Phenylobacterium montanum: one gene and its partner. Each later gene encodes a partner of the first gene's protein in a complex. Links are inferred from orthologs where the notes say so. Each region holds a gene or a part of one and is shown in the gene's direction. Other genes may lie near its edges.

The links.
Region 2: the proteins of tsaE (region 1) and tsaD are in contact, whole or in part, in a crystal structure (PDB 6N9A), measured with the Thermotoga maritima proteins. The link is inferred for Phenylobacterium montanum from one-to-one orthologs. Residues at the interface, in WP_004082108.1 of Thermotoga maritima: Leu37, Gly38, Lys46, Lys57, Val59, Lys60, Ser61, Thr63, Phe64, Thr65, Leu66, Met67, Val69, Pro71, Tyr82, Arg83, Leu84, Asp86, Asp88, Phe89, Asp93, Ile128, Asp130, Glu131, Arg134; in WP_004082750.1 of Thermotoga maritima: Cys10, Asp11, Arg49, His50, Leu82, Gly84, Gly135, Gly136, Glu154, Thr155, Leu156, Asp157, Asp158, Ser159, Glu162, Asp165, Lys166, Arg169, Leu170, Tyr175, Lys213, Thr214, Leu217, Tyr218, Gln221, Arg222, Asn324.

The regions. Positions count from the first base shown.
Region 1 is NZ_CP073078.1:3,192,610-3,195,683, reverse strand. What follows is about bases 254-3,021. They hold tsaE (tRNA (adenosine(37)-N6)-threonylcarbamoyltransferase complex ATPase subunit type 1 TsaE), read left to right. Parts: upstream 254-1,284; coding sequence 1,285-1,758; downstream 1,759-3,021. Other genes in these bases: KCG34_RS14270 (nucleotidyltransferase family protein), read left to right, coding at 2,836-3,021; amgK (N-acetylmuramate/N-acetylglucosamine kinase AmgK), read left to right, coding at 1,748-2,839; KCG34_RS14285 (BaiN/RdsA family NAD(P)/FAD-dependent oxidoreductase), read left to right, coding at 254-1,214. In the rest of the region: more of KCG34_RS14285, read left to right, coding at 36-253; more of KCG34_RS14270, read left to right, coding at 3,022-3,074. UniProt on the Escherichia coli protein: Required for the formation of a threonylcarbamoyl group on adenosine at position 37 (t(6)A37) in tRNAs that read codons beginning with adenine.
Region 2 is NZ_CP073078.1:4,015,594-4,018,822, forward strand. The notes cover bases 307-3,229. They hold tsaD (tRNA (adenosine(37)-N6)-threonylcarbamoyltransferase complex transferase subunit TsaD), read left to right. Parts: upstream 307-1,180; coding sequence 1,181-2,278; downstream 2,279-3,229. Other genes in these bases: hemC (hydroxymethylbilane synthase), read right to left, coding at 307-1,044; KCG34_RS18245 (NAD(P)H-dependent glycerol-3-phosphate dehydrogenase), read left to right, coding at 2,275-3,229. Outside these bases: KCG34_RS18230 (uroporphyrinogen-III synthase), read right to left, coding at 1-163; more of hemC, read right to left, coding at 160-306.

The DNA.
Region 1 (3,074 bases):
CCGAACTGTGCCATACCCCGGCCAGGAGGCCTCGATTGGAACAGTTCGACGTGGTGGTGGCGGGCGCGGGCGCCGCCGGGATGATGTGCGCCATCGAGGCGGCGAAGCGCGGGCGGCGGGTGCTGGTGCTCGACCACGCCAAGGCGGCGGGGGAGAAGATCCGCATCTCCGGCGGCGGGCGCTGCAACTTCACCAACCTTCGGACCGAGCCCAAGGCCTTCCTGTCGGCCAACCCCAAGTTCTGCATCTCGGCCCTGAGGCGTTATCGTCCCGCCGACTTCATCGCCCTGATCGATAAGGCCGGGATCGCCTGGCACGAAAAGACCCTGGGCCAGCTGTTCTGTGACGGCCCGGCCACCCAGGTGGTCAAGCTGCTCTTGGACGAGATGGCGCGTCACGGCGTGATCCTGCGGCTGGAGACATCCATCGGCGAGATCCAGCAGGCTGGCGGCGGCTTTCGCCTCACAGCCGGCGGCCGGGCGATCGCCTGCCAGTCCCTGGTGATCGCCACCGGCGGCAAGTCGATCCCGAAGATGGGCGCCACCGGCTTCGGCTACGAGGTCGCCGCCCGGTTCGGAGTTCCGGTGGTCGAGCCGCGCCCGGCCCTCGTGCCCCTGACCTTCGAGATCGGCCTTCTGGAGCGGCTGAAGCCCCTGGCCGGCGTCGCCGTCGACGTTCGGGTCATGGGCGGCGGGACGAGTTTCGATGAGGCCATGCTGTTCACTCACCGCGGCCTCTCCGGCCCGGCGATCCTGCAGGTCTCGTCCTACTGGCGACCGGGCGAGGAGATCGTGGTCGACATGGCGCCTGGGATCGACGTCTTCTCGCTGCTGAAGGCGGCCAAGGCCGAGCGTGGGCGGGCGGCCCTGGCCACAGTCCTGGGCGAGCATCTGCCGCGCCGCCTGGCCCAGCTGATCGCCGAGCAGACGGGCGCCCAGGGCAACCTGGCCGACACCCCCGACCGCCTGCTGCGCCAGGCGGCGGAGGCGGTGAACGCCTGGCGGGTCAAGCCGGTGGGATCGGAGGGCTACCGCACCGCCGAGGTCACCGCCGGTGGGGTCGACACCCGCGCCCTGGACCAGCGCAGCATGATGGTCACGGCGGTCCCAGGTCTCTATTTCGTCGGCGAGGTCGTGGATGTCACCGGCTGGCTGGGCGGCTACAATTTCCAGTGGGCCTGGGCCAGCGGCTGGTGCGCCGGCCAGGCGGTCTGAGGGGTCTTGTCGCTCCAACCCGGCCGGCGCATGGTCCGCCGCGATCGAGCCTTTCAGCGGAGACCCCGCCATGCACCTGCCCGCCGAGGGTGACTTCCGGCTGCCCGACGATGCGGCCACGGCCCGCCTGGGCGCGGCGGTGGCCCATACCCTGGAGGCCGGCGAGGCGGTCTGCCTGTGGGGCCCGCTCGGCGCCGGCAAGTCGACGCTGGCGCGGGGCCTGATCCGGGCCTTGACCAGGCCGGACGAGGACGTGCCCAGCCCGACCTTCACCCTGGTGCAGTTCTACGACAGCCCGAGCCTGCGTCTGGCCCATTTCGACCTCTATCGCCTGACCAAGCCCGAGGAACTGGAGGAGGTGGGCCTGGACGAGGCGCTGGATTCGGGCGCCGTGATCATCGAGTGGCCAGACCGCCTGCATGGCCATCTGCCGGGGGATCGACTCGATATAGAGCTGGCCGTCGATGGTCAGGCTGGCCGGGAGACCCGGCTCGCGCGCCTGACCCCGCACGGCAAGTGGGAAGGACGGCCGATTGAGTTCTGAACGCGAGGCGCTGAAGGCCGCCTTTCTCGCACAGCATGGTCTCGGCGCCGCGCGCCGCGAGCGCCTGACCGGAGACGCCTCGACCCGGGTCTACGAGCGGCTGCATCGGGCCGGCGCGCCCAGCCTGATCTTCATGGACCAGCCGCCGGCCCTGGAGACCAAGCCTTGCCCGCCGCAGGCCAGCCCCGCCGAGCGCCAGGCCCTGGGCTATAACGCCAGCGCGCGCCTGGCCGCCGGCCGGGTCGACGCCTTCGTCGCCGTGGCCGGCTATCTGAAAGGGCGCGGGCTCTCGGCGCCCGATGTCGTCCACGCTCAGCCGGCGGAAGGCCTGGCGGTGCTGGAGGACCTGGGCGACGATCTCTACGCCCGGCTGATCGAGCGCGGCCAGCCCGAGGCGCCGTTCTACGAGGCGGCGATCGACCTGATGATCCGGCTGCACGCCGAGGCGCCGCCCGCGGTGCTGGAATCGGCCGGTTCGACCTGGCCGCTGCTGAGCTATGACGAACTGGCGCTGAAGACCGGCCTCGACATGTTCATCGAGTGGTGGCCGAAATATTCGGGCGCGCCGGCCTTTTCGCTGGACGCCGTGGCCGAGTGGGACGCGCTCTGGGCGCCGATCCGCAGGCGCGGCGAGGCCGGCGCGAGCGTCTTCACCCACCGCGACTATCACGCCGAGAACTTGGTCTGGCTGCCCGGCCGCGAAGGCGTGGCGCGGGTCGGGCTGTTGGATTTCCAGGACGCCCTTCGCGCCCACCCGGCCTGGGATCTGCTTTCCCTGCTGCAGGACGCGCGCCGCGATGTGGCGCCCGAGCTTGAGGCGGCGATGCTGGACCGCTACCTCGCCGCCCGGCCGGAGTTGGACCGGCATGAGTTCCTGGAGGACTACCGCGGCCTTGCGGCCCTGAACGCCGCCCGCATCCTGTTCATCTTCGCCCGCCAAGTGGCCGGCTTCGGCCGCCCCCGCTATGCCGACCTGATGCCTAGGGTCTGGCGCACCCTGGAGCGCGACCTGGCCGAGCCGGAATTTGCGTCCCTGAAAGCCTGGTTCGACCGCGCGATCCCGCCGGAGACGCGCCGATGAGCGGACCCACCACCGCCATGGTGCTGGCCGCGGGCCTCGGCACCCGCATGCGACCCCTGACCGACACCAGGCCCAAGGCCCTGGTCGAGGTCGGCGGCAAGACCTTGATCGACCATACCTTGGACCGCCTGGCCGAGGCCGGGGTGACCACAGCGGTCGTCAATGTCCATGCCCACGCCGACCAGTTGATCGCCCACCTGGACGCCCGCGCCGCGCGCGACCCTTCGCTGAAGAT
Region 2 (3,229 bases), 820 kb from region 1 along the record:
CCAGGGCGTCGGCGCCGGACAGGTCGAGGTCGGCCTCGATCGGAACCACAGCCAGGACCGGCTGCACCACGGCCATAAGCCCCAGCGCCTCGATCCGCCGGGCGGTGGCCGCGGCCTGGGGCTGGGCGCGGGTGACCCACAGCCTGGCCGGCTCGGCGGTCAAATCGAGAGCAGCAGCCGCTCGCCGCCCTCTTGCCGGATCTCGGCGCCCAGCCGCTCACCTAGGGCACGCGCCGCCGCTTCGCCGTCGGCGGCATAGGCGATGCGGCCCTCGCGGCGGAAGCGCTCGCGCCCGTCCGGGGTCAGGGCTTCGACCGTCAGGGCCAGCTCGCTCCCCTCCAGCCTGGCATGGGCGCCGATGGCGGTGCGGCAGGAACCTTCCAGGGCCTCCAGGGCGCCGCGCTCGGCGGCGACGGCGATGGCGGTCGGGGCATGGCGCAGGGCCCTGACCCAATCGGCTTCGGACAGGCGTTCGGGGGTCTCGATAGCCAGCGCGCCCTGGCCCGGCGCCGGCGGATCAGCCTGGGGATCAAGCGCGGAGCGGACCACGCCGTCCAGGCCCAGGCGCTTCAGCCCCGCCAAGGCCAGCAGCATGCCGTCGGCCTCGCCGCGCTCCAGCTTGGCCAGGCGCGTGTCGACATTGCCACGCACCATCACGATCTCCAGGTCCGGCCGGGCGTTCAGCGCCTGGGCCTGGCGGCGCAGCGAGGCGGTGCCCAGGCGCGCGCCCTGGGGCAGGTCGGCCAGCCGGGCGTAGTTCGGGCTGACGAAGGCGTCGCGCGGGTCCTCGCGCTCGGGAATGGCGGCCAGCACCAGGCCGGGACGACGCTCGACCGGCACGTCCTTCATCGAGTGCACCGCGCAGTCGACCCGCCCATCCAGCATGGCCTCCTCGATCTCCTTGGTGAACAGGGCCTTGCCGCCGATTTCCAGCAGGCGCCGGTCCTGCACGTGATCGCCGGTGGTGACGATGCGCACCAGGGGCGCCACCGCCTCCGCGTCCTCCGGCCCATAGCCCAGGGCGGCGGCGATGCGGCGCTGCATGTGGCCGGCCTGCGTCAGGGCCAGCTTGGAGCCGCGGGTCCCGATGCGGACGATGGGCTGGGGCACGGGCGAGGCCTCCCTGGTGAAAATCCTGCGGGCGTGGAGCCAGCGCATCTGGCCTGCTACAGGAGGCGCGATGCGCCCGCAACCGACCCTGACCGTCCTCGGCGTCGAGACCAGCTGCGACGAGACCGCCGCCGCTGTGGTCCGGCGTTCGGCCGACGGCTCGACCGAGGTCCTGTCCTCGATCGTCGCCAGCCAGATCGCCGCCCACGCCCCCTTCGGCGGGGTGGTGCCGGAGATCGCCGCCCGCGCCCATGTGGAGATCATCGACCAGGTGATCCTTGAGGCCATGCGCGCCGCCGGCCTGGGATTTTCCGGGTTGGACGGGGTGGCGGCCACCGCAGGGCCGGGCCTGGTGGGCGGGGTGATGGTGGGGCTGTCGGCCGGCAAGGCCATCGCGCTGGCCCGCGGCCTGCCGCTGGTGGCGGTGAACCATCTCGAGGGCCATGCCGTCTCGGCGCGGCTGGGCGCGGAGATCGCCTATCCGTTCCTCTTGCTGCTGGTCTCTGGCGGGCATTGCCAGCTCCTGGAAGTGGCCGGGGTCGGCCGCTGCCGGCGGGTCGGCTCGACCATCGACGATGCGGCGGGCGAGGCCTTTGACAAGATCGCCAAGGCCATGGGCCTGCCCTATCCTGGCGGCCCGGCGCTGGAAACGCTGGCCGAGGGCGGCGATGCAGGCCGCTTCGCCCTGCCTCGCGCCCTTTTGGGCCGCGAGGGCTGCGACTTCTCCTTCTCGGGCCTGAAGACCGCCGCCGCGCGGATGGCGGATGGCGTCACCGATCCGACCGATCGGCGCGACCTCGCCGCCGCCGTGCAGCAGGCCATCGCCCGCCAGTTGGCCGACCGCACCGCCAAGGCCATGGTCGGCTACGCCCGGCAGCACGGCCCGGGCGAGCGGCGGCTGGTTGTCGCCGGCGGGGTCGCCGCCAACCGCGAGGTTCGCCGCGCCTTGACCGCGCTGGCCCAGGCTCAGGGGTTCTTGTTCCACGCCCCGCCCCTCGCCTACTGCACCGACAATGCGGCCATGATCGCGCTCGCGGGCGCCGAGCGGTTGGCCGAGGGCCTCAGCGACGGGCTGGACGCAGTCGCCCGGCCGCGCTGGCCGCTGGACGAGGCGGCCGCCTCGTCCAATCCTACCCACAAGCCCGGACGCAAGGGAGCCAAGGCGTGAGCGGATTTCAGCGGGTTGGGGTGGTCGGCGCCGGCGCCTGGGGCACAGCCCTGGCCCAGGTCTGCGCCCGGGCCGGCCGCTCCCCGCTGCTCTGGGCCCGCGAGCCCGAGGTGGCCGAGGCGATTTCGCGCGAGCACACGAACCCCCTGTTCCTGCCGGGTGTCGATCTGGACCCGGCCGTGGAAGCGACTTCGAACCTGGCCGACCTGACCGGCCTCGACATGATTCTGGCCGTGGCCCCCGCCCAGCACTTGCGCGCGACCTTCACCGCCCTCTCGCCCCAGATCCCGAAGGGCCTGCCGGTGGTGCTGTGCGCCAAGGGGGTGGAGCAGGGCTCGCTGAAGCTGATGGCCGAGGTGTTGGCCGACGTGGCGCCCCAGGCGCGGGCGGCGGTGCTGTCGGGTCCCAGCTTCGCCGGCGAGGTCGCTCGCGGCCTGCCGACCGCCGTCACCCTAGCCTGCGCCGACGAGGCTCTGGGCGAGGCCCTGGCCCAGGCCCTGGCCACCCCGAGCTTCCGCCCCTACTGGACCGATGACCTCGTCGGCGCCGAGGCGGGCGGGGCGGTCAAGAACGTCCTGGCCATAGCCTGCGGCATTGTCGAGGGGCGCGGCCTTGGCCGCAGCGCCCACGCCGCCCTGGTCACCCGCGGGTTCGCCGAGTTGACCCGGCTGGCTGTGGCCCTGGGCGCCGAGGCCCGCACACTGGCCGGGCTATGCGGCCTGGGCGACTTGGTCCTGACCTGCTCCAGCGCCCAGTCGCGCAACATGAGCGTCGGCCTGGCGCTGGGCCGCGGCGAGACGCTCGACCAGGCCCTGGCCGGCAAGCTGTCGGTAGCCGAGGGCGTGGCTTCGGCGCCGGCAGTTAGAGCCCTGGCAAACAAGGTCGGAGTGGAAACGCCAATCTGCGAGGCGGTGGCGGCGGTGCTGGCCGGTGAAAAGGGCCTGGACCAAG